Regions from separate parts of the Bacillus cereus group sp. BfR-BA-01383 genome, predicted to be linked through region 1. Evidence: a T-box and tRNA genes for the amino acid it is inferred to sense, from the RefSeq annotation. Region 1 holds a T-box; the other holds one or more tRNA genes.

Region 1 (13,146 bases):
GGTGAATAAAATGAGTTATCATCAGTTGTACCATTTACATTCACTTTAATGGAACGGTTATTAATATTTTTTAAGCCTAATCCTTGAATGTAACGCTGTAATGTATCAATATGATAATACGACATAACATCTTCAAAACTATCATTTGCGCGTGTATAGTTGAATTGTAAATTTGTAGATTTTGTCTTCGCTTTTGAAGAAATCGTAACATACTCTCCAATTAAAAATCCTGTACCATCTAACCCTTTTAAAGTAACGGTTTTCAATTGATTCGTTAAAGCCGCTGAATCTGCATCTTTATTATCCTTTAACCCAGCTAAACTACCACTAGATACAATTGGGTTAGGTAAAAATACTTTTCCTGTTCCTTCTGCCTTTCGGTTTATATCAACCTTTTTTATTAGCTTCCCATTTTCCGCATCAACAAATGTTTCCCATGCACCGAAAGGTTTATTAGAATGGACTAAAACTTTGTATACTGGGATAGCGATTCCCTCTTCAATAATATATCCGAATTCTTTCTCTGTAGGAGCCCATAAGTTTTGCTCACTTTCCCCTCCAACATACGCCATTGATTTCTGTTCTGCTTCTTTTTCACTAATCTTTTTCGTTATTTCCTTCACATTTTGAACAGGCTGGTAATCCGACACAGCAAGTACTCCTTGCCCTTGTCCATTAATAGTAACTGTTATTTGTTTTGAAAATACAGGAGCACCATTGACTACTTGCTGGAACCGAACATATGAAGCTACTGACGTATCCGTTGTAGAAATATATTGTAAATCGGAAAGGTCTGGCTTTAATCCGTATTCCGTAGCATGTCCTTTTAAATATTCAATTGCTTTCTTTTGCGGCGAATACGCTTCTAGCTTTACTTGTTGTTGTTTTTCAAGTGCTGAAACAGTAGAAATTGTCCCCATTACTAATGGTACAGTCATTGCCATTGCCACCATTTTTTTGTTAAACATAGAACCACTCCCCCTAATAAATTGAAACCTTTACCCCATTCCTATAAGGCTATTACTGTCCACAAGTAACGAAATAAAGTGAATCTACGAGTAATTCTATATGAGCAATTCTATTACCTTTCCATTTAGGGTAAGTGAAATTTTCTCAATATTTATGTGTAAAACGAAAACAATACTTTAGAAATATATTTCTTTTCCAGTCATACAAAAAGGAAGTTGGAATCATTCCAACTTCCTTTTTTCTTTAATTAGCCGCGCTTAATTTAATACGGACTTTTGTCTCACCTAAGGAAATTTCATCGTCTTCATTCGTTAAGTGACTAAATGTAAATTGCTTGACGAGCAAGTTTTCCTCCAACAAATCTTTATGATTCGTTAACGTTTTCTGTAGTTCTTGCTCTGTATCAAGAATAACATCCACTCGTAAATTAACTGGTAAATTCAACTGTTTACGATATTCTTGAACGGCGCGAATGAATTCACGTGCTACCCCTTCTTGTAACAATTCTTCCGTTACATTTGTATCTAACATAACCGTATATTGTCCGTTAGTTGTATTAGAGAATCCTGATTTCGCAACTTTCTCTACCAATACATCTTCAGCCGTTACGACTACTTTTTCTCCTGATGCAGCTTCATATACTGCTTTTTCAGTTGAAACAAAGTTTTGTACTTCTTCTTGTGATAATTGTTTTAACCAGCCGTTTACTGCATTCACATTCTTACCGAACTTGGGCCCCGCCGTTTTAAAATTCAGCTTTAATTGATATGATGTGTACTTCGTTTCATCTAGTTCAACATGGAATGCTTTCACATTTAGCTCATCCATTACGATATCACGATAAGGTTCCCAATCGATATCATTCTCTTTATGCTCAAGTAATACAAGTTCTGATAATGGCTGTTTTACTTTTAAAGAATGTTGATTACGGTTACTTCTTCCTAGCTCAACAACTTGTAAAACAGCATCCATTTCCGCTTCTAACTTCGGCTGAAGTAGTGATTCATTTACAGCTGGATAATCTTCTAAATGAACGCTTCTTCCTTCTAAATTCAAATGAATATCTTCAGCAACAAACGGTGTAAATGGTGCAATTAATTTACTAATTGTTACAAGTACTTCATGAAGTGTCTCATATGCAGCTGCCTTTTCAGCATTCATACCAGATTCCCAAAAACGATTACGTGAGCGTCTTACATACCAGTTACTCACTTCATCTACAAGTGCCGCAATTTCACGAGCTGCATTCGTAAACTGATAATCATCAAGTGCTGTTCTTACCTTTTTCGTTGTGCTATGAAGTCTTGATAATACCCATTCATCTAATTTCGTCCGTTTAACATCATATGTTTCTTTCGGATTATACTCATCTAAATTTGCATATAAAACATAGAAGCTATACACATTGACTAACGTATCTACAAATTTCGATTTTGCTTCCAGTACTGTTCTTTCAGAAAAACGCTTCGCATTCCAAGGAGCACTGTCAACGAGTAGAGCCCACCTTAGCGCATCTGCACCAAATTTCTCTACTAAATCCACAGGGTCTAGTGCATTGCCTTTACTTTTAGACATTTTCTGTCCTTCTTCATCTAAAACATGCCCGAGTGATAATACTCGTTTATACGGTACTTTTCCAGTGTATAGTGCTGATACTGCTAATAAGCTATAAAACCAGCCGCGCGTTTGATCAATTCCTTCTGCAATAACATCTGCTGGAAACTGTTCTTCAAATAACTCTTTATTTTCGAATGGGTAATGATATTGTGCAAACGGCATGGAACCACTATCAAACCAAACATCAATTACTTCTGGTGTACGGTTCATTGTACTTCCGCATTTTCCGCAGCAAACTTGTACTTCATCTACATATGGCTTATGCAATTCTAAATCTTCAGGTGTTTCTTTCGTGCTATGCTTTCTTAATTCAGCAATGCTTTTCGGCGCAAATTGATGATCGCAGCTCTCACATTCCCATACGTTTAATGGCGTTCCCCAGTATCTATTTCGGCTAATATTCCAGTCCACCATATTTTCTAAAAACTTACCAAATCGTCCATGTTTCATATGATCTGGATACCAAGTAACAGAATCATTATTTTGTAAAAATGTATCTTTAATTGCAGTTGTTCGGATTAACCAACTTTCTCCTGCATAATAAAGTAGTGGTGAATCACAACGCCAGCAATGTGGATAGCTATGTTCATACTTTTCTTTATGATATAGCAACCCTTCTTTCGCTAAATAACGTACGATATCAACGTCACAATCTTTTACAAACTTACCTTTCAAAAATGGTACAGCTTCCGTATACTCACCTTTTTCATCTACAACATGTAAGAAAGATAATCCTTCGTTTTGAACGACTTTATAATCGTCCTCTCCATATGCTGGAGCAATATGAACGAGTCCTGTACCACTATCTGCCGTTACGAAATCAGCTGCGATGACACGGTAACCATTTGTAACTTCTTTCATCGGAAATGGTGCTGTATAAGATGTGTTTACTAATTCTTCGCCTTTATGAACTGATAATACTTCATAGTTTTCTTTTAATACATCTTGTACACGTTCTTTCGCAACAATGTATACATGATCTTCTTGTTTTGCTTTAACATATTCCATATTCGGATGTACAGCGAGTGCTACATTCGCTGGAAGCGTCCACGGCGTTGTTGTCCAACCTAGGAAATACTCATTTTCACTATCTTTCACTTTAAACTTAACCGTTGCACTTAAATCTTTTACTGTTTTATACCCTTGTGCAACTTCATGTGAACTAAGAGATGTTTGACAGCTTGGGCAATATGGAGAAACTCTATGCCCTTTATACAACAAGCCTTTTTCATGAATCGTCCCTAAAATATGCCATACACTTTCGATATATGGATTTTCTAAAGTAACATATGGATCATCCATATCTACCCAGTAACCGATACTTTCAGTGAATTCACGCCACTGCTTCTCATATGTGAATACACTCTCTTTACACTTCTTAATAAACGGCTCAATTCCGTACTCTTCAATTTCATGTTTACCCGAAATACCGAGTTGCTTTTCAACACCTAATTCTACAGGTAAACCATGTGTATCCCAGCCCGCTTTTCTTAATACTTTATAGCCGACCATCGTTTTATATCTTGCTACTACATCTTTAATCGCCCGCCCGAGCGCATGACCAACGTGTGGTAGTCCATTCGCTGTTGGTGGTCCTTCATAAAATACGAAAGATTGTGCACCTTCTCGATTCTGAATTGATTGCTCGAAAATACGTTGTTCGTTCCACTGCTTACGAATACGTGTTTCTCTCCCTACAGCTGACTCTTTTACATCTACTTTTTTCATGTACAATCACTCCTTTGAATTTTTTAAAAAAGCACACAAAAAACCCGTCCCTATGAAGTAGGGACGGGTTTACCCGCGTTACCACCCTAATTCTATTAGCTTTTCACTAATAGCACTTAGCAACGTACTAACATACGCGTTCTTTTTGTAACGGTAGACATCCGTCCGGGCTTACTTATGTTCAGCCACGGCTCCTCGGAGATGATTTTCAAATAACGTCTGCACACCGGCTTTCAGCAATACACCGGCTCTCTGGAGAACAGCTCACTATTTTACTCTTTCTCGTCTTCAGATTTGTATACTTTATTAAAAGTTATTTTATGCTATTCAACAATTAATTGTCAACTAATTCGAAATATATATTTAATTATGCCCTTTTTTAACTATTCCTATACAGTTACTTCTCAAGTTCTCGTATTCCTGCTAAATCTTCATCCTCCTCGATAAGCTCAGCAAAGAATCCCGTTTCATCTTCACGAAGTACAATTTCAAGTTCTTTTTTAGCCTCTTCATTTCTGTTTAAAAGCGCTAAGTAACAAGCATGATCATATCTTGCTAACAAATTATTTGCATCAACAATTAATATTTCACTCGTTACTTTTTCTGCCTGTATCGTTTGTCCAGCCCCATGATACGAAGATGCTAAAGAAAGAAGAATTGCCGTTTCATTTGAATGATGTATAGAAGCACCTTCTAATAAATGAATTGCCTCTTCAAATCTCTCTTGACTTTGGTACATTTCTCCTAAAACAAGGAATCCTCTACTTACAAACGGTGTTTTTTCCGTTAATTGTAAGCATATTTTTTCTGCTTTTCTTTCTTCTCCAGCTCTCTGGAATACTTGTGCTTGCAAAAGAAGAGTATCATAATCATCCGGTAGCTCTCGGACCATTTGCTTCGTTAACTCTAGAGCATCTCGTAACATCCCTTCTTCCTCACACTCGATGAAAAGATTTACAAGTTGCTTTGCTACCTCATAATCCCATTTATTTTCTATCGCTGTTTGCAAAACTTCTATCGCTTCTTTATTCATCGCTGCATTCTCGTAGAATAGTGCAAATCGCTGCGCTGCCATACTATTTTTCGGATTTAACTTTAACGAAATTTCATATAAATCAATGATTGTTGTAATCATTGAAATTTCTTTCGCGCGATTTTTCATACGATAAAAAGCTCTCGTAAATATAGATTTTTTCGGTTGTTCATTTTGTTGACGCACAATCCAACATTCCGTAACCGCAGCTGCTGCATACATAAACGCAGCACTTTTTTCTGCTTTTTTCACTTGTAATGTATGAAGAAAATCTCGTATGCTAGACAATTTCTTATGCTGTTCTACTGCTTTTACATAAACATCAAAAATACGTTCATTACCTATATCTTGTTGCATTACTTTCATTGCAACTTCCATCGCTTTTGCATCTCTTTTTTTCACCAATACATTCGCATAATGATATAGAACTTCCGTATGTTCACCATCTAATTGTATCGCTTGCTCAATTTGTTCTTTTTCCTTATCTATTTCATTCATTGCTCCATATACATATGCAATCGCATCTAATCGCCATATTTCAGGCACTTCCTCTGCTAACTGTTCTAATTCCGTTAGCAGCTCTTCTTGTAATCCTACTTCTACTGAAAGCTGCGCCAAGTATTCCATATTTATATGCAATGGTTCTTCTTTCATCGCCTGAACCATATGACTTTGTTCCTTTGAACGATTTTCTTCTTTTTCGTATATTTCTGCAAGCTGTAAATGTACACCAACGAAATTTCCATCAAGTTCTAAACATGTTTCATACGCTTGTTTTGCTTCTGTCAATTGCCCTAATGCCATGAGTGTTTCGCCAATTCTGTAATAAGGTAATGCCGTGTTCTTTTGTTCTATTGCCTTATTATATCTTTTCATCGCTTGACCGTACTGTCCAATAGATTCATATAAAATACCTGTATAACAACTGTATTCACTTACTTCATTTCTTTCTTTTTGTAACGTTCTTAAAAATGCTATACCTCGTTGTACAAACACCGTTCCTTTAATTCGATTTACATATTCATCTAACGCACTTGCTACATTATAATCTCCCTGCTTTATACCACTCTCTAATTTAGCCAATGCTACTTTTAGCTCTTCCTCATTTCCACCAAGTTCAACCTCTGCATCCCATAAAACCATTCCTGCATTCATAAGGAAATCTTGACTCTTTTCAATTTGTTCTTCGATACTGAGAATATATTTTTTCGCTTCCCTATATTGCTCTTTTGCCATATAGACTTGAGTAAGTCCGAAATGAGAATAAACATCTTCATTATTTTCTTCTAAAGCACGCTTATACAATACTTCTGCTTCTTCCAAACTATCATTCTGAAAATGATAGTCACCTAACCTTACGTAAAGAGGTGCTTTATCATCACAATTCTCAATGCCTTCTAATAAAATTTCTTTCGTACTTTCCTCATCCTTCAAATCTGATTCGTATATTTCCGACAGTTTCGTATAAATGTAAGATGCATTACTATCCAAATGAATCGCTACTTTAAGCCCTTTTATCGCTAAATGTAATTTCCCTAATTGATGTGCACATCTCGCTCGCTCATACCATACATGCGCCTCATTTTTATACTCTTTTAACAAATCATTAAAGATTTCATACGCTTCTTCATATCTTTCTAAGTCGATTAATATTAAACCGTGATTCGTTAAAGTGAACCTTTCAAGACTACGCTCTAAAGCAACTTGAGAAAACTGCAACGCATTTTCAGATTGATCGATATACATATAGGATAAAGCGAGAAAACTCCATGCAATCGGCTGATCTGCATCCAATTGCAATGATGAACGAAAACTTGAAATCGCTTCTATATACTTTTCCTGTTCAAATGCATACCTTCCATTTATCAAATGATATAAAGCACGGTTATTTTTCTTCTCAACACTTGCCAGCATTTGCCCAGCTTTCTCCATTTCTTGAAGACGAATAAAGCATTGTGCACCATGCAATTCAACAAAATCCGAGTTCGGAAACTTTTCCGTTAACTTTTCTATACAATATAGAATAAACTCTTTATCCACTTCAACATCTAAGTGCTTAACCGTATATAACCACGTATTCGGATTTTCACTCGTCTCTTTTAAAAATCTTACTAATTTACTTATTCCCTCTTTATCCTGTTCATCTAAATGATCCGTAAGAGAAAAAATAGATTTAAAATAACGATTTTCTTCTTCATTTAAAAATGCTAGTTGCTCCTTCTTTTCTTTCGGAACAAACGTAATCGCTAAACAACCTGTGTAACGATATCTCTCTTGCAATTTACTATATTCCACAAGAACTGGTTCTATAAAATTCGGATCTTGAACATAAAAAGCTTGTAACGTATCATCATATCCAGATAGTACTTGCACATGTGAAGCATGTTCAATGTCTATACTTAATAATACAGGAATCCCCTGGTCAATCAGTCTCTTATAATTTTCCTCATTCCCTTTAAAATAACGGTATTCATAACCTAGTTCTTCTAAATAAGAAACTGTATCTGAAAACTTCGAACCTGTCATATCAAAAATAAACTCTGCTATTTCATCCTGCGTACGTTTTTCTCCCCATATTTGCAACATCATTTCTAAACTTGTCGGAACACAATAATTATCCTTTTGTACAATTGGAACTATCGGTAAGTGTACCTTTTTTCCATCTGGATTTTTTTCTAAATTATGATATAAAGACTCTTTTAAAGTTTTTTCTTTTTTTAATAGCACTTGTAAATCTACAAGTTTATTCATTTTGTACAGCCCTTCTGCACGTAAATGTACAAAGTAAGCTTCATAAGCATGATAAGGAAGCTGATGATTAATGTTATCCATTACCGCTAACATCTCTTCATATTGCCCTAAATCTAATAAATACTTTACCTTTTCAAAATGAAAATATGGTACTTGTGGAAACTTTACAATTGCATCATCAATTAGCTGTAATGCACGTTTTTGTTCCCCTTTATTCGCATATAACTGTGATAATAAATATGTGGATAGTTCTTCACAATCTTTATGCTGCATGCCAGCTATAAATTGTTCCTCTGCCTTCTCCCATTCACCTGTATGCATATAGACGTAGCCCCATTTATCAAAGACTGCACGTCTACTGTACTCCTCTGCTTTTTGCATATAGATTAGCGCTTCTTCATTTCGTTTCATTTCTAACAGACATCGTACTAACGTAAAATATGTTTTCGCTAAAAAATCAGCATCTATTTCTTCTTTATTTACCTTTTCTAAAGACGATTTTAACAACTGTTCTGCTTCAAGAATTTTCCGCTCATCAATTAGCTCGTCACAATATAAAGAGAGCGTTCTCATATTTGGGAATTTTTTATAGGCGTAGCGAATGAGGAATGAACTGTATTGGTGCATAAGACCTTCATCAGTAAGGCGAATTAATATATCAAACTCCTCATGTGAAGAAATATTAGCAAGCCAATTTTTCACATAAGATAAAGTATTCGTTTCTTTTATATATGAAATTTCTTTATTTATTTCCTGTAATCCATCTACAAATCTCTTGTCTTTTAAACAAGCTTCTAACTGCTTAAAATCTAGCATGCATTCACCTCGAATTTATATTTATACTGCTATTTGCGGGCAGTAAAACTTCAACCTCAAAATCCCGCTGGAGCAAAGAAGTTAGGTGGGAGTCGGGCTGCGCGTAAACGCCCGATTGGTGTGGGCTAATAATCAGTGGGGCTGAACAAAACCCCCACTGATTAAAGTTTCACTTTATACTGCTACTTGCTTAGATTTTACACATCATATTGTAGGTATTCAACTATAATCTCTTATAATGAGTGGTATTATTTAATGTTATTCGAATTTATAACAGAATATAGTAAAAACAATTGTTTTTCTTCGTATTTTGTTTGATTATATGGAATAACAAAAATGAAGATCTTATCTTTTTGAATTTGAAATTAGTACATGAAATTATATCGGCGATAATTCAAATATATTAGCGATGAGATGATGATATCGACTTGCCAACATTAAGTGATATTTTTTCATTTATCAAATTTCAAATCTGCAAAAACACCGTAATGATCGCTAGGAAACACGCCAAATGAAGTTAGTGATGTATCACCAAGTATAGATACCTTTTCAATTGTGGGAATTTCAAATGAGTCATTTTCTTGTATCATAATCCAATCGTATCTTTTTTCTTGCTTTACATCGCCTTTTAAATTCGGATTCTTTTTATAATCTAAAGTTGGTTGAGCTATCATGTTCTCTTGATCTTCTTTGAACTGAGCTACATCTATCCAATGCTTGCTAATTAAGTATTGATGCACCATTGAATATGGATCATCATTAAAATCACCACATAATAATTCATAATCACTAACGCTGTTTTTAATCCAATTATTCACAGTATTCATTTGTTCTTGTCTTATCCTACTAGATTTCCAATTTAAATGAATATTCGTTATTCCAAACTTGTACCCTTTATATTTAAACATGATTCGAATGGCACAATAATCCGATTCCTCTATATCTGTTTCCCAAATAGCTTCTTCAGCTAATATAGGGGTTTTACTTAAAAAGGCTAGTCCTTCATCTGGAGAATCGGGGTACTCTTTAAATATACAAAACGGATATCCAGTTTGATCCGCTATATACTGCGCAACATTTTTCTTTGATTCATAAGTAACACAACTTCTAACTTCCTGTAGAGCAAGAATATGCGGGGAAATATTTCGAACTTCCTCACAAATGGCTTCTAATCTCTCAACCCAAAAACTCTCATGATTCCATATATTAAAAGTAGCAATCCTAATCATATCGCTACTTTTTAACATTCTATTTCACCAAATGTAATTTTCATATTCGGAGCATATACTAAAGATGAATGTATATGAAATACTTTAAAAAATCGTAACTCGGCTTCATATTGAGCTAATGCTTCATCATATGCTAATCCTCTTGCCATTAAACGTTCTGTAAATAGCTGTTTATCTCCTGGATTGCCCGCTATTCCCTCTTCTTTTAATGAATGATACAGTCTATGTTTATCATTATGATGCATTTTAGAGTCTAAAAAGTTCACTTTATCACTCACTCTACACTCAATATTTTTCACGCCTAATTCACTTAAATACAGCGGTATTTTCATGCCGATATTTCCATCCTTACCATTTCTTTGTGTGTCTCTTTCAAATACTTTCTGCAAAGCACCTAGCCTGATAATTTCTGATTGATTCTCTCCATCTAATACGTAGGAAGACATATTTGAAATCCAATGTGGTTCAAAACAGATTACTTTACCGCCATCCTTAATTGAATGTACCATTTTTTCTAGCATCGTTTTTGGTGAACTCATATGTAATAAGAAGGCATGGCAGATTGCTATATCGTATTTATTTTTCAATTCAATTTCTGTAGCATTCCCTTCAATAAATTCTGATTCATATGGAAGTGAACGAAATAACTCTCGCGCTTCAGCTATTAATGTTTCCCCGCTATCAATACCCGTATACTTTGAGCCCTTTGGAAGTAAAGGCAACAATACTAGGCCTAAATAGCCGTATCCACAACCGTAATCAACAATATGTACTGGCTCAGAAATCTTCCAAACTGAATTCACTAGAAATCTTAAATAATCATCATTATAATATAATTCTCTCGTATTTTTTAAATATGTTAGTTTACTGTTCCAATCATACGTTTCCAAGTCTAACGCCTCCTTTTATATACAAAACTAAAGTTCTCTATATAATAACCGTATTCCTACACTATTCTTAAAATTTCAAAGTAAAAAAAGCTAGTGCATTGTTAACGATACGCTAGCCTTTTTTATTTGGAAGAAAGATAGACAATTAGAAGTTTAATCAGTACAATCACAATCTAAACAATCCGTACAGTCTAAATCGCCACAATCTGAATTTCTCTTTCTTTTGTTTCTTTTAAGATAATAATACAGTAGCACAATCATTAGTGCGCAAATAACAAAAGCTATTATTGCTTCTGCATACTTGTTTTGAATAATAAAACCTATTCCACTTCCCCCTGAAATAAAAATTAGAATTAAGTAGATCCAGAACATGTAAGTAGTTACCTCCGTTAGTATATGCCTTAAGATAAAATCCATATAATACTAGATGAAATGAGTAATCCCATACCGTTACCGCTTAATATACCGGTAATTACTCTTAGCAAATTTGTGCTGCTTCTCCATTTCAACTTTTGGGTGAATCCATCGATAAGTAGTGGAATTTGAGCACAAAATGCTAACACTAATGAAAGAGTATACGAAGGCACTATAAAAAAATATATTGGAAACATAAAGAACCCAATAAACATACCTGTGCATCTCGCACATAAAGGTATGTATTTTTGTAATTTCATAAAGCTTCTTTCCGATCTTCTATGACAAGGAATTTGTAAAATAAAAGTTCGAATCAATATGAATCACCCTCTCTAAAAAGATTTTAATTGATTTTGCAAAAAAATTATATATCAATAAAAAAACAAACCAGGTTCATACTAGACCCGGTTTGTCAGTTTACTACTAAGTTCATAATGATTATGCTCATTTTTACATCTCCTCAGGTGCCTCCACCCCAAGTAACCGTAACCCTTCTTTTAATACAACCGTCACAGCATACACTAATGCAAGTCTGCTATCTTTTTCTTCACTCTCTTCCAATATACGTACATTTCCGTAATATTTATTGAACGATTGTGCTACATCTAATACGTATTTCGAAATGATTGATGGCTCATTTTTGTTGAAGGCTGCTTCAATTACTTGCGGGAACTTGTTTAGTAATTTTACGATGCTCCAGCTATGATTATCTTTTAAGGCAAACGTACACGTTTCAAATTCCACACTTTCTTTTCTTAAAATAGAGCAAGCACGTGCATGTGTGTACTGTACGTACGGTCCTGTTTCTCCTTCAAATTTCAGCATGTTTTCTAATGAGAATTCAATATTATGCATACGCTCATTTTTTAAATCGTGGAAGATGACTGCCCCAACACCGACTTGTTTTGCTACTTCTTCTTTTTGTTTTAAGGTTGGATTTTTCTCTTCAATATTTTGTTTTGCAAGCTCAACTGCTTCTTCTAATACTTCTTCTAGTAAAATAACTCTTCCTTTACGTGTCGACATTTTCTTACCGTCTTTTAAAATGAAGCCAAACGGTACATGTTCCATTCCATCAACCCAACCATAGCCAAGCTTTTTTAATACAGTGAAAAATTGATTGAAATGTAAACTTTGTTCAGGTCCTACTACATATAACGCTTTATCAAATCCATATATGTTTTGACGATATAAAGCTGCCGTTAAATCACGTGTTGCGTAAATAGTCGCACCATCTGATTTTCTAATTAAGCAAGGCGGCATGCCCTCTTTTTCTAAATTAACGACTAATGCGCCTTCTGATTCTTCAAGTAATTCATGTTCCTCTAAAATCCCAATAAAATCTTCCATTAAGTTATTATAAAAAGCTTCTCCTTGAAAATTAGTAAATTCCACGCCGAGAAGTTCATAAATGCGAGAAAATTCTTTTAAGGATTCGTGACGGAACCAATTCCAAAGCTCAACTGCTTCTTCATCACCTTCTTCTAGCTTTTTAAACCATGCACGACCTTCTTCTTCTAGTTCTTCATTCTCTTTTACTTCTACATGAAACTGAACGTATAGTTTAAATAATTCACGTATTGGATCCTCTTTAACTACTTCTTCATTTCCCCATTTTTTATATGCGGTAATTAACTTTCCAAACTGAGTTCCCCAGTCTCCAATATAATTAATGCCTACAACTTCATATCCACATTTT
Region 2 (21,000 bases), on a different contig from region 1:
GTTGTAAAAGTGGCGTGACAACTGTTAATGCAAAAAATCCATATACAATTGTCGGAATGCCTGCTAATAGTTCTAACATCGGCTTTAATATTTTCCGTGCACCGTTTGAAGCATATTCGCTTAAAAATACGGCACAAGCTAAACCAATCGGAATTGCTACAAACATTGCAATTGCCGTTACAAGGACTGTCCCACATATAAGTGGTAATATACCGAATTTAGGATTTTCAAAAAAAGGTAACCATTCTTTCTCCGTCAAAAAGGAGTATAATGATATTTTTTGAAAAAACATGATTGTTTCATTTGCGAGTGTGAAAATAATTCCAAGTGTTGTCACAATAGACACACTAGCAATCACTTTTAGTAATAACGGAACGATTCGATTGATTCGTTGCGTTTTTTTCCTTTGTTTTGTATTTCTTTCAATCAAATGTTGTACAGAAAATGTAATTTGACTTTTGTCATTATGAGCCAAAGATGAAAACCCCTTTCCACCCTGACATTACCTTTTTATTTCTGTTAACATTCGTAGCTGTTCGTTATATTTTTCTTTTGGTAACTTTACATATCCGACCTCTTCAGCGAGGTTTCCAACATGCTTAATCATAAACTCAACATAATTTGCTACATTCTTTTTTTTTCGGATAGATGCATCATTCACATAAGCAAATAGCGGTCTAGATAAAGGCTTATACTTACCTGATTGAATGGTCTCTTTCGTCGGAAATACACCATTTACTTTTATCGCTTTCACCTTATCTCGATTGGCCATATAATAAGCATATCCTACAAAAGCAATGGCATTTTTATCATTCATTACTCCTTGCATAATAACTTGATCATCTTCAGACAAAGAGACTTTTTTTACAATGCGACTTTTTTGTAAGATGACATTTTGAAAATAATCATAAGTACCAGAATCTACACCTGGCGCATAAAACTTCACCTGTTCACGTGGCCATGATGAATGAATTTGTGACCATCGCTTCTCTCTTCCATCTTCACTCCATAATAGACGTAACTCGTCTACTGACATATCGTCTACCCAATGATTTTGACGATTTACAACGATCGTAAGACCGTCGTAAGCGACTTCAAACGGTGTAAACTGAACGGAGTTTTTCTTCATTTCATTTTCTTCCACTTGTTTCATTACTCTTGAAGCATTATTTATATCTACTTCTCCTTTACTGAAACGATTAAATCCTCCTCCTGTTCCAGATACACTGATCGAAATTTTCACGTTTGGATGCGCCTTTGTATATTCCTCCGCTACTGCTTCTATAATAGGAAAAACTGTTGAGGATCCATCAACTCTCACTTCTCCCATTTCATTCACAGCGAATGCAGTAGTCATGCCAAAACAAAGGAACATTGTCGATAGTATGAAAACTTTAATCGATGTACTCATCCATTTCACGTGTTCTTCCTCCTAGAAGTAACCGGAAATAACAGGATTACAGATATAAGAATACTGCTAAACTATTAATTCGGTTTTAATTGTTTGTAAAAGTTTTGTAAAGTTCCACAAAAATCAACAGACAGTAAAACTTTAATCAGTGGCGGGCTGTTCATCCCCACTAAGGATTAGCACATAAAACAGTTATCCCCCTATCACACAATATAAAAGTATCATTTGTGAAGCCGCATGCTTTTTTCAATATTGTATACTTGTCCACATTCATTACACGATATGCATAAACTATAAAAAAAAGCACACTATCTTTTCAGATAGTGTGCTTTTTTTACAACTTTTTTATTCATCATCTTGATTTTTATTTTTATTATCTTTTGCATCTTTTGGAGCTTCACCATTTTCTTCCTTTTTCAAATCAAAGTAAGCGTCCATAATATCACGACTGATATAACCGTTAATACCTGATTTATCATCTACCCAAGGTACAACAACAGAAAATGCTACTTCAGGATCTTCAAGTGGTGCATAACCTACCATTGTTAAGTTATATGTCTCTTTGCGCTCACCTTTTGCATTTCTACCAATCTCTTTATCTCCGCCATACACAGTTTGAGCTGTACCTGTTTTACCAGCAGCTTTATATGGTGCGCCTGCAAAGTATTTCGTAGCTGTACCACCTGAATCGTTAAACACTTGTCTAAATCCTTCTTGAACACGTTTAATTTGTGATTCAGGCATATCAACACGATTTAATACTTTCGGTTCCATAGCTTGAACAACTTTTCCAACTTCTTCTGGTTTCGCAGCTGGCTCGCGAATTTCCTTTACAACTTGCGGCTGCATACGGTAACCACCATTTGCAATTGTTGAAATATACTGCGTTAATTGGAGTGGTGTATACGTATCATACTGTCCGATTGATAAATCTAATAAGAAACCTGGCTGAGTGCCTTTACCCATTTGGCCCGCAGATTCATTCGGTAAATCAATACCTGTTTTTACACCAAGTCCAAACTGCCCAAAATAATAACGCATCGTATCAAATGCTTTTTGTGGTATATCTAACGTACCACCTCTCACATATTGAACACCTGCAATATTCATTGCTGTTTTAAACATATAAACGTTAGAAGACATTTTTAACGCTGTCAGATCATTAATATATCCCATTGTCTTCCAAGAGGATTTTTTTGGCGTTCCTTTTAATACGATCGGTTCATCAAGCTGAACTGTACCTGGTTGAATCGCACCTGTTTGATATCCTGTAAGTACTGTTGCACCTTTTACAGTCGATCCCATTGGATAAGAACTTGTCATCGTTCCTAATGCGTAATCTTGTACTTTCGTTTCACCGTTTTCATTCACTAATTGCTTCCCAGCCATAGATAAAACTTCACCATTTTTCGGATTCATCATTACAACGAATGCACGATCTAAAAGAGGTTGTCCCCCTTTATATTTCAATAAATTTTTGGTGATAATTTCTTCCACGCGCTTTTGCAATTCCATATCAATTGTTAAACTCAGATCATTACCTCGTTGTCCTTGCGATACATTAATCGTTTCTAAAATATTACCATCTTTATCTGTAACATTTTTCACTTCTGCTTTCGTACCATGCAGGCTATCTTCATACTGCTGCTCAAGATAACTTTTCCCTACGCGGTCATTTCGATTATAATCACGAACAAGATAGTAATCTAGTTTTTCTCTCGGTAAACCTTCATCAGATGTCGACACCCCGCCAAGAACACTTCGGAATAAATCATCATACGTATATTTTCGTTCCCAATCAACATTCGTATCTACACCTGGTAATGTCGCTAGATTTTCACTAACAATCGCATATTCTTCTTCTGTGGCATCTTTTTTAATAATTTGAGGTGTCATTGCATATCCGCCGTCCATCTTACTTCTAATCGCTAGTATTTCTAAATCTTTTGCGGATAATTGATTCATCTCTTCTTCCGTCACACGACTTCGTTGACGCTCGTCTAATTCTTTATCGTCAATTTTGTTATTTTTCAATTCTTGACGATCTTTATTCGTAATTTTTTCTTTAGCTTCCTCTTTATGCATAGCAAGCCAATAGTCCTTTTTATCACGATCTGTTAATTTATCTATCGGTACCTCAATCAAATCTGCTAACTTTGTCGCTGTTTTTTGGCGATCTTCCGCAGTTGACCCTTTCATTTTCGTAAATGTAATCGTACGAACAGCTGCATTATCCACTACTGGTCGCCCATAACGGTCAAATATTTTCCCACGCGGTACAGGATTGCTTATCGTTGAATTTTCTTTCTTCTCGACTTCATTCTTATATTCCTCACCGCGAACAATTTGTACATATCCGAGCCTTACAATAACCGCGGAGAACATTATAAATACGCAAAAAAACAACACGTTTAATCGAAAAGGAACGTGGGTCTTTTTCTTTGCTTGCTTCTGCTTCTTGCTCATACAAACCCCCTCTACCAACAGCTATGTAATGTGAAAGGGACACCTTCATACAGGTGTCCTCACTGCTGTCTTACATCTTTTTCTATTCTAGCATAAAACAAACGAGAAGTTAACCTTCTGGTTCCGTTTGATTTTGCGCGTTTCCTTGCGCTACAACACTTGTTTTACCCACATTTCCCTCATCATATTTGACATTTTTAACCGCAAAATAAATAAGGAAATGTCCAGCTCCTAAAATACATAGTAAAAAAGGTAAACTTTTTTCAGGTGGAAAAAATAGTACAGCACACAAAAAGCTTAAAATGGAGCAAATTCTGCCGGCATTTAACCATAATTCCCTGACAACTACATACTCTACACGCCACTCTCTCGCATTTTTCGCTCTACCAATTACGTCATATGTCATTGATCCGTATGGAACGAGTAGAATAGGGTAAGCAACCGCAATGCATGCTGCATAAATAAGTAATTTTGTATATGTAACATTGAATATAACTAAAAATACGACCGCATATAAAATAATGCCTCCAAGCAAAATTGCTTTTTTTCGCCACTCTTTCTTTAACATACGAGCGACTAAGTAGTAACATACAAATGATACAGCCGAATTTACTAAGCTATATTTCCCTAATGCGAGCTCACTATCAGTTGCTAAATACACATATACCGAAATAACAAAAATAAATGTTCCTTCTCTCAACCCCTGAAAAAAATGAGCACGTGTAATTCTTCCCCAATTTTTATCAATCCGTCGTTCTTTCAATACTTGCACGATTTCATAACGCCCTTCACATTCTCTCTTAGATAAAAAAAAGCTTAAAACAACAGCAATCGCAAATAGCACTAATGAAAGAAAGAATATGACTGTATAACCACTCCATTTTTCCATACGTGAAATTGTGTATCCTGCTGCTATTGGTCCAATCATTCCAGAGAAGGATGTAAGAAGCCCAAGAAACCCGTTAAAGAAGTCTCTTGTTTCTGGTTCTGTAATCTCAAATGTCAATAAGTTGAATGCCAACCAATAAAAACCATACCCGATTCCTAAGAGAGCCCCCATTAATAAAATATAGTGAGAAGCGCTTTTTCCCGCCACTAAAACAACGATAAAAAAAATAGCTAACGTGCCTACGCCTATTCGTAACAAGATTGAGCGATCAATACGTTTCGCTAATTTCCCACCTATAAGAAATGTGAGAGGCTGTAATACAACGCTGGCCAAATTATACAAGCCAAGATTCACATAATTTTGTGTTTGTTTCCATAAATAAATGTTAACAAACGTATTCGATAAAGAAATTGCGAGCGTGTATAAACCTCCAATGAGGAGCAATAACACTAAATCCCGATTCACTTCAACGTCACCAATTATATGTTTCCACTTCATACACAACTCTCCTTTACTTCATGTTCTAGTCTTCCAAAGACAAGCCCAATTATGTAAAAGGAGAGCATAGAAAAAAGCTAGGAGCATTCTCCTAGCTTTTTTCTTTAATTAATACAATTATTTTGCTTCTTGGTAAAGTTTTTCAGCAACGTTCCAATCTACAACGTTCCAGAATGCACCGATGTAGTCAGGACGACGGTTTTGGTAGTTTAAGTAGTAAGCATGCTCCCAAACATCTAAACCGATAACTGGAGTTTTACCTTCAGTTAGAGGAGAATCTTGGTTTGGAGTGCTTGTTACTTCTAACTCACCATTGTTTACTACTAACCAAGCCCAACCAGAACCGAAGCGAGTTGCGCCAGCTTTTGCAAATTCTTCTTTGAATGCATCGAAGCTACCGAATTTCGCTTCAATTGCAGTTGCAAGTTCACCTACTGGTTGTCCACCACCGTTTGGAGATAGGATTGTCCAGAAGAATGTATGGTTTGCATGTCCTCCACCATTGTTACGTACTGCTGTACGGATTGCTTCTGGTACTTCATTTAAGTTTGTAACTAATTCTTCAACGCTTTTGTCAGCTAATTCTGCATGACCTTCTAAAGCAGCGTTTAAGTTTGTAATATACGTGTTGTGATGTTTTGTATGATGGATGTTCATTGTTTCTTTGTCAAAGTGAGGTTCTAATGCATCATACGCATAAGGTAAATTTGGTAATTCGTGTTTTGCCATTGTTATATTCCTCCCAGTTTATGTATTGCCACTCATATGTGACATACAACTTCATTCTACCCTAATTGCCATAGGGTGCAAACAAATAGATCACATTGTCTTGCTACCATTAAAGTAGCAAAATTCCCACTTCTTTTCAATTAAAATGCTCATATATTCCGTAAAAAAAAGCTCCCTTCTACAAGGAAGCTTCCTGCTAACGTAATAAACTTATGAAATGGATATGGACCCTGTAGGACTCGAACCTACGACCGGACGGTTATGAGCCGTCTGCTCTAACCAGCTGAGCTAAGGGTCCACAATTATGTATGTAATAACATATCAAATAACTGAATTCCTATCGGATATATCCTTTAAGAAATGTAAGATAAATTTACCATATACAAAAGAAAAGTGTCAATTGTATTTTTCTCTTTTAAAAGTAGAAAATTAATAAAAGAGAAATCCAGTTCTCTCCACTATATATAAATATAATATAACTTGAGATTCCCTAGATTCGTACGTTACAATGATTTTATACATACATAAAGGAAGTGAATCTATGTCCATATTTACCCAATTTGCAAAAAGTATATACTCGCCTAAAGATATGGCGCTATTCCGTTTTCAAAAAATTGGTAAAACCATTTTGTATATTATGCTACTTTGCTTAATTACTACTATTCCAAGAACATTCTTGTACGGTAGTTTGATCCAGGATGGTGTGAGCATGGTAAATCAAGTCATCGATAAAGATTTACCTGATTTTAAAATTGAAAATGGCGAACTACAAGCAGATATTGATCAACCTATTGAAAAAGAAGAGGGCAATGCACTTTTCGTATTTGATCCAAATTCAACAGACTTAGAAAAATATCAAAATAAAACAGGTTTATTTGTTTTAAAAGATAAAGTAGTCTCTATGGGAAATGGTCAAACGCAAACGTATTCCTATAACGATTTGTTAGGTGCATCCCTTGAGAAAAAAGATCTACAAGAATTCATTTCTTTATTCGATAATATTTATCCAATTTTATTATTTGTTATCGGATTTTTAGTGTACCTATTCCAATTATTCATCACTTTTTTAGGCGTGACTTTACTTGCATTCATCGGTTCTGCCATGGGCGGTCAACGCAAACTATCTTATAAACAAGTTTGGACACTAACCGCATACAGCTACACAATCCCAACAATCTTCTTTATGATTATGGATTTATTCAAGATCGTCGTACCTGGGGCAACGTTCATTTATATCGCAGTTGTTTTAATCGTTCTATACTTAACGATTAAAGAAGTTCCAAAACCAAAAGAAAAATAAAAACGATAAAAAAATGCCTAAGTAGGCATTTTTTTTTTGGACAAGCATATATTCCTAGCAAAGGAGTGAAGAATATGAAAAGATTAGGTATATTCTTATTCGTGCTTGTTCTCTGTTATATATTTTATTACGATATAAAAATCGGCACTTTACCGATGTTAAGTTCATATAAAAAAACAACCGCTGCCCAAACGATTAAAAAAGAAGACACAGGTACAAAACAAATTAAAGAGAATGCAGCAGAAAAAGAAACGGATGTAGCCTATAAAACAATCGAAGTAAAAACTGGTGAAACCGTCCTTTCAATTACAGAACAAATTAATAAGAAAAAAATTCCTTCTATTGAAAAAGTAATTGATGACTTTAAACAATTAAATAAAAGTACATCTGCTACAAAAATACAAATTGGAAAGTCTTATAAATTCCCGTTATATCAATAAGCAATCACTTAATCCTTGTCAATTACATAAAGGCGCTGATACAATAGTAAAAGTGAAACCGAGCACTTCGGTTTCTATAGCCCTGTATCACGTATACTATCATTGATATGAGGGACTAAATAAGAAACTTCTTTTATAAGGAGAGCGATCTATTCGTGAATGAAATGACTCATCGTACAAAAACACGTCCAGTTAAAGTCGGTAATTTAACAATTGGCGGTAATAATGAATTAATTATACAAAGTATGACAACAACAAAAACACATGATGTTGAAGCAACAGTTGCTGAAATTAAACGTTTAGAAGAAGCTGGCTGTCAAGTTGTTCGTGTTGCCGTTCCAGATGAACGCGCAGCAGATGCTATTGCTGATATTAAAAAACAAATCAACATTCCACTTGTTGCTGATATTCATTTTGATTATCGCCTTGCTTTAAAAGCAATTGAAGGTGGCATTGATAAAGTACGTATCAATCCAGGTAACATCGGTCGTCGCCATAAAGTAGAAGCTGTTGTAAATGCAGCAAAAGAACGCGGTATTCCAATCCGTATCGGTGTAAACGCTGGTTCATTAGAGCGTCACATTTTAGAAAAGTACGGATATCCAACTGCAGATGGTATGGTCGAGAGCGCACTACATCACATTAAAATTTTAGAGGATTTAGACTTCCACGATATTATCGTATCTATGAAAGCCTCTGATGTTAACTTAGCAATCGAAGCATACGAGAAAGCTGCTCGCGCTTTTGATTATCCATTACACTTAGGTATTACAGAATCCGGAACATTATTTGCCGGAACTGTAAAAAGTGCCGCTGGTCTTGGAGCAATCTTAAGCAAAGGTATTGGAAATACATTACGTATTTCATTAAGTGCTGATCCAGTTGAAGAAGTAAAAGTTGCGCGCGAACTATTAAAGTCATTTGGTCTTGCCTCTAATGCTGCAACACTTATCTCTTGTCCAACTTGCGGTCGTATTGAAATTGATTTAATTAGCATCGCTAACGAAGTAGAAGAATATATTTCTACACTTCAAGTACCAATTAAAGTTGCAGTACTTGGTTGCGCTGTAAACGGTCCTGGTGAAGCTCGTGAAGCTGATATCGGTATTGCCGGTGCACGCGGAGAAGGACTATTATTCCGTAAAGGGCAAGTCGTTCGTAAAGTACCAGAAGAAACAATGGTAGAAGAACTGAAAAAAGAAATCGATGTAATTGCTGCTGAAATGGCTGCTGAACGAGAAAAAGAAAAAGAAAAAGAAAAAGAAAAAGAAACACAAGAACAATAAAAAGAAGGTTGCCCACAATATTTGTGAGCAACCTTCTCTTCTATGCAAAAAAGCTCGTCAGTTATATAACCGACGAGCTTTTATTTTGCACATTTTGGACAACGGCCGTATATTTCAAATTTATGACCGGTTACTTCATAACCGTTAAAATCTTTATTCATAAAATCCATTGGGCAGGAAGTAATTTCTTTCGTACCACCACAATCCAAGCAAATAAAATGATGATGATGTTCCATAATAGAACATGTAAAACGAAAATGTTTTTCACCATTTAATTCCGTTTGTTCTAAAACACCGATTTCAGCAAAAACTGTTAAGTTACGATAAATCGTATCAAAACTAAGCCCTGGATAATCATCCTTCATATGCTCCAAAACGTCTTTCGCAGTTAAATAACGATTGTGAGCCGCAAATAATCTGAGCATTTCTTCCCTTTTTCCAGTATGTTTGTATCCTTTGTCTTTCATTAGGCGTAAAGCTTCTGTTAGATTCATACCTATCCCTACTTTATGCAGTTTTTTTCTTCTTCCATAAAATTGCACCGATCAAAATAAGAACTGCTATCACAACAATTGTACCACCTGGTGCTAGATCAAGTTGATACGAAGCAAACATTCCACCAATTACTGCAATTTCACCAAATATAATGGAAAAGAAAATTGTTTGTTTAAATCCTTTAGCAATACGAATACTTGCTGCAACTGGTAACGTCATTAAAGATGATACGAGAAGAACCCCTACAACACGCATGGATACTGCAATAACAAGCGCAACTAAAATAATAAAAATAAAGTGAATCCACTTTGCACTCAAACCGGTTGATACAGCGTATTCCTCATCAAATGATAGTAAAAACAACTCTTTGTATAATAAACTAATCGTTGCAAGTACAACAATTGCTACAATACCAATAATAATTAAATCCCCACTTGTAACAGCACTTACACTACCGAATAAATAACTAAATAAATCTGTGTTAAATCCATTTGCAAGTGAAATGAAAATAACACCGATGCCCATTCCCGCTGAAAGAATAATTGGAATTGCTAATTCTTGATAATGCTTATATACAGTTCGCAATTTTTCAATTAGTAGCGCTCCACCTATCGAGAAAATCATCCCCATATATAGAGGATTTAAAAATCCACCTGTGAAAATTGTTTTTTCAAGTAATAAACTTGCAGCAATACCTGATAACGTCACATGACTTAATGCATCTGCAATAAGCGACATGCGGCGAATTACAACAAACACACCGATAAGCGGCGCAACAAGTCCTATTAAAATCCCCGCATATAAAGAGTTACGTAAAAAGTCATATTGTAAAAAATCTTGTATCATTATATCCTCCCGTGATGCTCATGCTCGTGTTCTAAACGGTGAACATGATGCCCATATAAGACGGACATTTCCGCATCTTCTAACTCTCGGAATTTCTCTACATTACCATGGAAATGTAGATGTTGGTTTAAGCATGCAACATGTGTTACCTTCTCAGTAACTGCTCCCATATCGTGTGTAACAAGAATTAACGTGATGCCCAACCTTTTGTTTAAATCCTCTAATATCTCGTAAAAGCTTTCTACATTTTTCACATCAATCCCAACAGTAGGCTCGTCCAAAATAAGCAATTGTGGATCACTTACAAGTGCTCGAGCAATAAATACACGTTGTTGTTGCCCACCGGAAAGTTCTCCAATATTGCGTCCTTGAAACTCACTCATCCCTACATCAGCAATTGCTTTTTCTACTTTCGCCTTATCATCTTTCGTAAAAAAGCGAAAAAGACCTTTTTTCGAAACAAGTCCCATTGACACGACCTCAAAAACTGTTGCTGGGAAACCTGAGTTAAAACTACTTGCCTTTTGGGATACATAACCAACTTTATTCCATTCTTTAAACTTCTTACTATCAATACCAAACAATCGAATGCTTCCTTGCCTTGGCTTTAAAACACCTAATAAACATTTAAGCAAAGTCGATTTCCCTGAACCATTTGGTCCAACTAAACCTAAAAAAGCTCCCTTCGGAACTTGCAAATTAATATCTTCTAACACGTTGCGATCTTCGTATCGAAACGTTAATCCTTCTATTTCCAATATATTATTCATAGCATCTCACCTATTTTAATTCAGAATGATTCCGATTTATATCTATTTGAATTATAGTACAGCTTATTATAGTTGTAAACCAATCTGCCTAAAATATATCTTTTATTTCAGGAAACCTTACTATTATAACAAAAAGCAGAGAAAAATTCTCTGCTTTCGAAAAATATTACAAATAACTTTTTAGTGAATAGCTGATTTAAACTTACCACCGTTTGTCTCTTGTGTACTCATAATAGTAACAAAAGCATTTTCATCAATTTCATGCACAATTGATTTTAACTTCGTCACTTCCAGACGGGTTACAACTGCATAAATAACTTCTTTTTCTTTATCTGTGTAACCACCTTTTGCTACAAGCTTTGTAGTTCCACGACCAAGACGATGTAAAATCGCATTTGATACTTCCTCATATTGATCTGATACAATTAAAACTGCTTTTGTTTCATCTAACCCTTGAATTACTGTATCAATTGTTTTGAATGCGATATAGTACGTCATAACAGAATACATTGCTTGTTCAACACCAAATACAAATGCCGCCCATGCAAAAATAAATAAGTTCACAAACATTACGAATTCACCAACAGAAAACGGTAATTTCTTCGTTAATAAAATCCCCATAATTTCTGTTCCGTCCATTGATCCACCATGACGAATAACAAGCCCTACACCAAGGCCTAAAATAAGACCACCAAACACCGTTGCTAAAATTGGCTCTGTTGTAAATGGCGGAACAGCATGTAGCGTTGATTCAATAAATGCTAAAGCTACAATACCGAATGCCGAAGATAACATAAATGTTTTTCCAATTTGCTTATAACCTGAGTACATAAACGGAATATTGAGAACAACAACCAAAGTAGAGAAACTTAACCACCAAATATTTGGAGTCAGATAATCCAAAATAAGAGAAATACCAATAATTCCACCATCAATAATTTTATTTGGCATTAAAAATAGTTCAATTGCTACCGCCGCGCATGCTGCCCCAAAAATAATCATAACTAAGCGATAAACGAGATGAATAACACTTTCTTTTCGATGTTGCTTTTGCTCCATAAGTCCTCCTTATACTCTTTCTCTGTAGTTTTGTCCCTTTATTATAACATACGCTTCTTTTCCTCATAAAAAGAAACTCTATAAGAATATATACAAGCTATACGCTCATATATTTCGATAGAAGAACGTGTGAAGGAGGATAACACGATGAATCTCATTAAACAAATTGTTAATAAAAAATTAAATCATATTTCTACAAAAGAGTTATTGAAATATAGTAAAGAATATGAAGTTCCCATTACAGCTGCACAAGCTGATCAAATTGTTTTACTTATGAAAGGAAAGAATATTAATATTTATGATAATAACGAGCGACTAGAGCTCTTAAAACAAATTGCAAAACTCACCTCTCCTGCTACCGCCCAACAAGTAAATACTTTATTTCAACAACTACTAAAATAAGGAGGGGAAAAAATCCCCCTCCTTATTATTGCGCTTTAATTTTTTCAAGAATTCCCTCATCAAAAATACCATTTTTCAGCATTTCGATTTCAAACTTATATGGTGGCTTCTTGTCTTTTTTATCTTCACCTACATACGGTGTTTCAAGAATTTTTGGCACGTTCATTAACTGCGGATGATGTACAATATGATGCAATGCTTTATAACCGATATGACCGAAACCGATGTTTTCATGACGGTCTTTTCCTGCTCCGCACACATTTTTACTATCATTAATATGAAGTACTTGTAGACGATCAATTCCAACGATCTTATCAAACTGATTTAATACACCGTCAAAATCATTTACAATATCATATCCTGCATCGTGCGTATGACACGTATCAAAACATACAGATAGCTTTTCATTATATTTTACGCCATCAATAATTTTCGCAATTTCTTCAAAGCTACGACCGCATTCTGTTCCTTTTCCTGCCATCGTTTCTAGCGCAATATTAACCGTTTGTTCTGGCGTTATTACTTCATTAAGCCCTTTAATAATTTGTTGAATACCAGCATCTGCTCCTGCACCAACGTGAGCTCCTGGGTGAAGAACAATTTGCCTTGCTACCCCTAATGCTGCCGTTCTTTCAATTTCCATACGAAGGAAGTCGACACCTAATTGGAACGTCTCTGGTTTCGTCGTATTCCCAACATTAATAATATACGGAGCATGGACGATAATTTCCTCAATACCGTTCAGTTCCATATGTTTTCTTCCTGCTTCTATATTCAATTCTTCAATTGGTTTTCTTCGTGTATTTTGCGGTGCACCTGTATAAATCATAAACGTTGTTGCACCGTATGAAACAGCCTCTTCACTTGCTGCTAATAACATCTTCTTACCACTCATTGAAACATGAGATCCAATCTTTAACATACAATCACCTCTTCAATATACAATAGATATAATGATAGCATAATTTGTAGAAATATGTAGTGAATTGTTTGTTCACAAAAAAGGCACTACACACATTTATATGACTATTTAAACAGGCTATACTCTATATTTAAATTAACTCGATTAAGTGAAACTTTAATTCATATTTTTCTATCCTAACTAATTATGTACTCTCACAAATAACCGGACAAAAAAAGATAAGGGAAGTCCCTTATCTTTTTTTATTGCTATATTTTCGCTTTACTTTGTCACGTTCTGTTGCAAGTTTTCGTTTATAGTTTGGTTTTACTTTTTTCGGCTTTTTAACAACTTTTGTTGCCATAACATCTAGTCCATCATTTGGTTTTTTACGACTCTTACGACGACGACGGTCACCTAAATCCGCCCACTCATCTCCGCGTAAATCTACATGCTTAAACTCGATATGACGTTGTTTTTCCAAACTATCTAACGCTTCTTCATTTGCTGGATCATAAATTGTCACTGCAATACCTGAATGACCCGCACGTGCAGTTCTTCCAACACGGTGAACGAAGAAATCTAAATCTGATGGAAGTTCATAGTTGATAACATGGCTAATTCCTTCAATATCAATACCGCGTGCCGCTAAATCTGTTGCGACAATGTATTGGAACTCTAAATCACGAACTTGTTTCATCATTTTTTTACGATCACGTGGTGATAAATCGCCGTGTATACGCCCTACTTTTAACCCGCGTTCTGCTAATCCATCGGCTACTTCATCAGCCTTCTTCTTTGTGTTTGTAAAGACGATTGCTAAGTACGGTTTGAATTGAAGTAGCATATTTTTCACTAATTCAATTTTATTACGGTGTCTTGAAGGCACAAGGTAATGCTCAATATTTCCTGCTGCAACTTGCTTCGGATTAATATGAATATGTTCTGGATTCTCCATATATTTCTTCAGAAATGGTTTTAATTTTTGAGGAATTGTTGCAGAGAAAACTAGCATTTGCAAGTTTTTAGGCATACGTGCTGCAATTTTATCTACATCTTGAATGAATCCCATATCAAGCATTAAATCCGCTTCATCGACAATAATAGTATCCGCTTTATAAACAAATAGCGCCTTTTCTTCTACTAAGTCCTTAATACGTCCTGGTGTTCCAACTACAATATGAGGTTGTTTTTTCAACTTTTCAATTGATCGTTGTTTATCAGTTCCACCAATTAAACAGCGTGCTGTAATCATTTGATCTTCTGCACAGAACTTTGTTAACTTCACGATTTCTTCGTAAATTTGTTGTGCTAACTCACGAGTAGGCGCTGTAATAACAAGTTGTACTTCTTCACGACTTGGATTAATTCTGTTCAGTGTAGGAAGTAAATATGCGTGTGTTTTCCCAGAACCTGTTTGGGATTGTCCAATTACACTCACACCTTTTTTCACAACCGGGAAAATTTTCTGTTGAATTCCTGTCGGCTCTGAAAAGCGTAGTTCACGAACTGCATCTATTAAAAATGGTTTAAAATCATACTGTGTAAAAGTTTGTAGTGTCATAAGTTACACCTTCTTTCTAAAATTTCTACTGCGCGCACAAATCAGTCAAGTCTACATTATATCGAAATCTACAAATAAAAGCCATCTTTAGTTTAGGTTTTTATCCTAAAAACTAACCTTCTTTCCTTCCATTGCATATTGTATGTGTATATACCTAACTGAAGAAAGGAGGATTTCTCACATGTTTCCGAAATCCCCTATAAGGCAAATGTATCCAAATCAAGGACAGCAACCTTACACACCGTATCCAATTCCACAACTACCACCGATGGCACAAAAAAAGAAAGGTTTCCTTGCTAAACTCTTTAAAAAACACGATCCCACCGAATCTTTCATGCAAATGGTCCCGCCTTATCGACAAATGGAAGGACCACCGATGATGCATCAGCAACCACCGCCACAATATCAACAGCAATATCAGCAGCAATATCAGCAACAATACCCCCAGCAACATCAACAGTATCCACCATACATGCAGCAGCATCCCCAACAAATGATACCGCCTCAAATGTATGAATCAAATGAAACGCGCGGTGCCGCATCAACTACAGCTGCAGCAACATCAAGCAGCGGCATCGGAAGTTTTTTTTCGAACCTAATTTCGAATCCAACTAATATGATAAGCAATATCGAAAAAGTATCCCAAGTCGTTCAATCTGTAGGTCCTGTCGTCGAACAGTACAGTCCCATTATGCGTAACCTACCAAGCATTGTTAAAATCCTCACCTCTGGAAAAAGTACGGAAGAAAGTCAAACTGAAGACCTAATAGAAAAGGTTGAGGTAGCAACTCCACCTCCTCCACCCCAAAAAAGAAAACGGAAAAGAAAAAAAATAGTAATTGAGCCAGTCATAGAAAAAGAATTACCAGAGGAGCCTATTCAACAAATAGCAACAAAACCAAAACTATATGTGTAACAATCCTTTGTTTTCTATCGACTCCTCCTTTATAATGTAATGGACTATGCACAAAAGTATCCCTTGTTTAGAAGGAGAGGATTACTCACATGAAGATTGTTAAAATTTCCCCTCGTGGTTATTGCTACGGTGTTGTTGACGCGATGGTTATTGCACGTAACGCCGCATTAGATACATCATTACCGAGACCTATTTATATTTTAGGCATGATTGTTCACAACAAACATGTAACAGATGCGTTCGAAGAAGATGGCATTATTACATTAGATGGTCCAAGTCGATTAGAGATTTTAGATAAAATCGATTCTGGTACTGTTATTTTCACTGCACATGGTGTTTCTCCAGAAGTTAAACAACGTGCAAAAGAAAAAGGTTTAACAACAATCGATGCAACTTGTCCAGATGTTACAAAAACACATGACCTTATTGAAGCAAAGAAAGCTGAAGGTTACCATGTCATTTATATCGGCAAAAAAAATCATCCAGAACCAGAAGGCGCAGTTGGTATTGCCCCTGATATCGTTCATCTTATCGAAAAAGCCGATGATTTAAAAACATTAGAAATCCCAACGGATAAAATTTTAGTTACGAATCAAACAACGATGAGCCAATGGGACGTTCAACATTTAATGGAAGACATTCAGAAAAAATTCCCAACAGCAGAATTTCATAAAGAAATTTGTTTAGCGACTCAAGTTCGCCAAGAAGCTGTCGCTAAACAAGCTGACGTTGCAGATTTAACAATTGTTGTTGGCGATCCAAAAAGTAACAATTCAAATCGCTTAGCACAAGTATCACAAGAAATCGCTGGTACAAAAGCATATCGTGTTGCAGATGTAAGCGAGATTCAATTAGAGTGGCTACAGGGTGTAGAAAACGTAGCTGTTACAGCAGGCGCTTCTACTCCAACACCAATTACAAAAGAAGTTATCGCTTTCTTAGATCAATATGATCCAATGAACCCAGCTACATGGGAGAGAATTCGAAAAGTACCACTTCAAAAGATATTACCTCGTGTAAAAGTAAAAAAAGAACAATAATAAAAACCGTTGCCTATATGAGCAACGGTTTTTATTTTTCTTATACAAATGTAAATGGGTCTGTATGTAACTGAGAAGCATGAATGTGTACATTAAGTTTTTTCGCATCTACTTGTTCTTGCAATTGCTTTTGCACACCTTGCTTCATTACTTTTTCAACGTTATGTCCTGGGTCAACTATATTTAAACCGAGCATCATCGCGTCATGAGCAACATGATAATACATGTCACCTGTTACATATACATCTGCCCCTTTAAATTTCGCTTGATTGATATATTTGTTGCCATCTCCACCAAGTACAGCGACTTTGCGCACTTTATCATCTAACTTGCCAACAACTCTTGCACCCTTCACGTCTAATGATTGTTTCACATGTTCTGCAAATTGACCAAGTGTCATTTCTTCTTGTAAATATCCTATTTTACCAAGACCTAAAGTCTCACCTTTATTATCAAGCGGATATACATCATAAGCCACTTCTTCGTATGGGTGAGCTGCTAACATCGCTTTCATAACTTTTCTTTGTAGTGAAGCTGGAATAATCGTTTCGATACGCACCTCTTCCACACGTTCTAACTGTCCAGTTTCCCCGATATAAGGCTTTGTTCCCTCTTGAGGTACAAATGTGCCTGTCCCCTCACTACTGAACGTACAGTGGCTATAATTGCCGATATGGCCAGCACCTGCATCTCCTAGTGCTTTACGTACTTCTTTTGCGTGAGTCACTGGTACAAACACAACAATTTTTTTCATTTCTTCTGCATATGTAGGAACTAATACTTCTGTATTTTGTAACCCTAACGCATCGGCAAGTAAATCATTTACCCCGCCCTTAGCAATATCTACATTTGTATGTGCCGCATAAATTGCAATATCATTTTTAATACACGTTTCAATAATTCTTCCGTACGCCTTATCTGTATGAATCGCTTTTAATGGATTAAAGATTAAAGGATGGTGCGCAATAATGATATTCGCTCCTAGTTGGATTGCCTCGTCTACAACTTCCTCAGTTACATCTAATGCGATTAATACGTGCTGAACAGGTTTATTAAGCGCTCCAATCTGTAAGCCAATCTTATCCCCTTCCATCGCTAAATGCTTCGGATACATACCTTCAAATAAAGAAATAACTTCATAACCATTCGGAATTTTACTCATGATAAAACATCCCCTATCATTTTCATTTTCGCTTCTATTTCTGCACGCTTCGCCTGTGTTTCTCCAGATTCTGCCGCACGTTCTAACTGTTTTAAAATATTTTGGAAGTTTTTCAATTCTCCTTCCCATTTCTCAACAAAAGCCTCACGTTTTTCTTTTATTAAAAATGGCCCCATAAATAGTTCAGCTTGCTTATTATCAGAATAAGGTGCCCCAATATCTCCTCGTTCTCCAACTAAAATTTCGTAAATTTTCCCGTCTTCTTTTACGATTTTTTCATGGATAAGCTCCCATCCATTCTCAATAAACCATTCGCGAATATGATGCGCTGCAATATTCGGTTGTAAAATTAGACGCGTTACACCTTCTAATTTTTCTTTACCCACTTCTAAAATGTCACGAATTAGCGCTCCACCCATTCCTGCAACCGTAATTACATCAACTTCTCCTGGTGTGATAACAGCTAATCCATTCCCTTTACGAACGTCTACTTTATCTTGTAAGCCACTTTCAGCTACAGTTGCTTGCGCAGATCGAAATGGTCCATCTACAACTTCTCCTGCAACTGCTTTTGTAGCAATATTATTTATAATTGTATAACATGGTAAATACGCGTGATCAGATCCAATATCAGCTACTGTAGATCCTACTGGAATCTCCCGCACAACTTCTTCTAATCGTTTTGAAAGCTTTACTTCATTCATGTATTTCCATTACTCCTTCTCTTGTCAGTCTGTCTCCATGATAATGAATTTATAGTAGTTGTTGCAAGTCCATAACAACACTTTCATTCTCTATTACTCATCGTATTTTAGAAAACATAGAAAAACAAGCCCTTTGCAAACGCAAAAGACTTGTGATACAGAACTTTATTTTTTCTTCGATAACCAATCAGCTACTTTAGCTGCTTGATCAGCTGGAACTATATTTGGTGGCATATTTCCTTTTCCTTTCGAAAGAATTTCTTTAATTTCATCCTTTGAAAGTTTTCCACCAACTTTTTGTAAATTAGGTCCGACTGCCCCTTGTAACTGATCACCATGACAGCTCGTACAGCTTTGCTTCACAATATCCTCTGGCTTTGATGCTGTTTGTGCTGGCTTCCCGCCATTTTTTGCATCAGCTAACTCTTTAGATTTATTTAGCCCCTGAAATGAAAATACAAACATAACGATAATACCCAATGCTGCAATAAGAGCGAACGGAATCAGCGGATTACGTTTCATATCTCTTCTCCCCCCTCTATACCCCTAAATAGTTAGATGATTCAGTCATTTCCATTGTACTTGAAAACGCTCTATCAGAAAAGAGTAAACTATTACTTGTTGAAAATATTCCATAAATTCAGTTTATTGTTTTTTATTGTTATATCACTTATTATTTCGATAATTACTAACGTTTCTCGTCATATTTTTCGTTTTTCTACATATGTTTTTGTATAGAATAAACAAAATTAATCGAAAAATCGAAAAATGAGCATTTGCAAATCAAAAGACAATTCTGTAAAATAAATTACAAGAAATTGTAATCGTTGCTGATAGCTAAATTTTAACAAAAATTAACAAAATAAAAAAGTTTACTTCACAAAAGTGAAGTAAACTTAAAGGTAGCCTATTCTAAGAAATCCTTAAGACGCTTACTACGGCTTGGATGTCTTAATTTGCGAAGTGCTTTTGCTTCAATTTGACGGATACGTTCTCTTGTTACGCCGAATACTTTCCCAACTTCTTCAAGCGTACGAGTTCGTCCATCATCTAAACCGAAACGAAGACGTAGAACATTTTCTTCACGATCTGTTAGTGTATCTAACACATCTTCTAATTGTTCTTTTAGCAACTCATACGCTGCATGGTCCGCAGGCGATGTCGCTTCTTGGTCTTCAATAAAGTCACCTAAATGGGAGTCGTCTTCTTCACCAATTGGTGTTTCAAGAGAAACTGGCTCCTGTGCAATTTTTAAGATTTCACGTACTTTTTCTGGTGCAAGATCCATTTCTTCACCAATCTCTTCAGGAGATGGTTCGCGTCCTAAATCTTGTAATAATTGACGTTGTACACGAATTAACTTATTAATCGTTTCAACCATATGAACTGGAATACGAATTGTTCGCGCTTGGTCTGCAATAGCACGTGTAATCGCTTGGCGAATCCACCAAGTTGCATACGTACTAAATTTGAAACCTTTACGATAATCGAACTTTTCAACCGCTTTAATTAGACCCATATTCCCTTCTTGAATTAAGTCTAAGAAAAGCATACCACGGCCCACATAGCGCTTTGCAATACTTACTACAAGACGCAAGTTTGCTTCTGCAAGACGACGTTTCGCTTCTTCATCGCCTTCTTCAATACGCGTTGCAAGTCGAATTTCTTCTTCAGCAGATAGTAAATCTACACGACCAATTTCTTTTAAGTACATACGAACAGGATCGTTGATTTTCACTCCAGGTGGTACACTTAAGTCATTTAGGTCGAACTCTTCTTCTGTTTTTGTAATTTGGCGATTATTAGGACCTTCGTCGTTGTCATTGTCACCAACTAAGTCAATCCCTTGTTCACCTAAATATTCATAGTATTCATCCATTTGATCGGATTCAATTTCAAATCCATTCATGCGTTCTGCAATCTCTTCATATGTAAGAACGCCACGTTTTTTTCCGAGCTCAGTGAGTTGTTCTTTCACTTGCTCAAGGGTCATTTCAGTTTCAATTTGTTTAGAACGAGCTGGTTTGTCAGCCATCTGTTCCCCTCCTTACGCGAGATACAAACATTCATTATACTAAAATTTTATCAAAAAAGCTATTTTCTCGCTTTTTGATTTTGTAAA

What was found. A T-box is a leader RNA that pairs with one kind of tRNA and senses whether it is charged. The one in region 1 lies ahead of ileS (isoleucine--tRNA ligase), so its partner is inferred to be a tRNA-Ile.
Positions count from the first base shown of each region.
Region 2: it encodes a tRNA-Ile, which carries the amino acid that the T-box ahead of ileS (isoleucine--tRNA ligase) is inferred to sense. The anticodon was not compared.

Region 1 covers NZ_JAKUFP010000005.1:182,537-195,682, reverse strand. Annotated here, with positions in the region: gene MR065_RS07780 (M36 family metallopeptidase) at 1-968, opposite strand, end outside; gene ileS (isoleucine--tRNA ligase) at 1,213-4,314, opposite strand; T-box leader at 4,371-4,612, opposite strand; gene MR065_RS07770 (bacteriocin-processing peptidase family protein) at 4,712-8,914, opposite strand; gene MR065_RS07765 (endonuclease/exonuclease/phosphatase family protein) at 9,367-10,161, opposite strand; gene MR065_RS07760 (class I SAM-dependent methyltransferase) at 10,155-11,033, opposite strand; gene MR065_RS07755 (hypothetical protein) at 11,187-11,405, opposite strand; gene MR065_RS07750 (DUF2085 domain-containing protein) at 11,435-11,764, opposite strand; gene argS (arginine--tRNA ligase) at 11,898-13,146, opposite strand, start outside.
Region 2 covers NZ_JAKUFP010000001.1:295,143-316,142, forward strand. Annotated here, with positions in the region: gene pstC (phosphate ABC transporter permease subunit PstC) at 1-475, opposite strand, end outside; gene MR065_RS01715 (PstS family phosphate ABC transporter substrate-binding protein) at 503-1,420, opposite strand; gene MR065_RS01720 (peptidoglycan D,D-transpeptidase FtsI family protein) at 1,757-3,877, opposite strand; gene MR065_RS01725 (MFS transporter) at 3,987-5,264, opposite strand; gene sodA (superoxide dismutase [Mn]) at 5,382-5,993, opposite strand; tRNA gene MR065_RS01735 (tRNA-Ile) at 6,218-6,291, opposite strand; gene yqgB (protein YqgB) at 6,535-7,293, shown strand; gene MR065_RS01745 (hypothetical protein) at 7,368-7,733, shown strand; gene ispG (flavodoxin-dependent (E)-4-hydroxy-3-methylbut-2-enyl-diphosphate synthase) at 7,898-9,019, shown strand; gene MR065_RS01755 (Fur family transcriptional regulator) at 9,100-9,513, opposite strand; gene MR065_RS01760 (metal ABC transporter permease) at 9,527-10,360, opposite strand; gene MR065_RS01765 (metal ABC transporter ATP-binding protein) at 10,360-11,130, opposite strand; gene MR065_RS01770 (YitT family protein) at 11,311-12,189, opposite strand; gene MR065_RS01775 (DUF2624 domain-containing protein) at 12,337-12,591, shown strand; gene MR065_RS01780 (deoxyribonuclease IV) at 12,617-13,513, opposite strand; gene MR065_RS01785 (DEAD/DEAH box helicase) at 13,746-15,056, opposite strand; gene MR065_RS01790 (VrrA/YqfQ family protein) at 15,238-15,972, shown strand; gene MR065_RS01795 (4-hydroxy-3-methylbut-2-enyl diphosphate reductase) at 16,062-17,012, shown strand; gene MR065_RS01800 (Nif3-like dinuclear metal center hexameric protein) at 17,053-18,174, opposite strand; gene MR065_RS01805 (tRNA (adenine(22)-N(1))-methyltransferase) at 18,171-18,878, opposite strand; gene cccA (cytochrome c550) at 19,044-19,400, opposite strand; gene rpoD (RNA polymerase sigma factor RpoD) at 19,786-20,913, opposite strand; gene dnaG (DNA primase) at 20,973-21,000, opposite strand, start outside.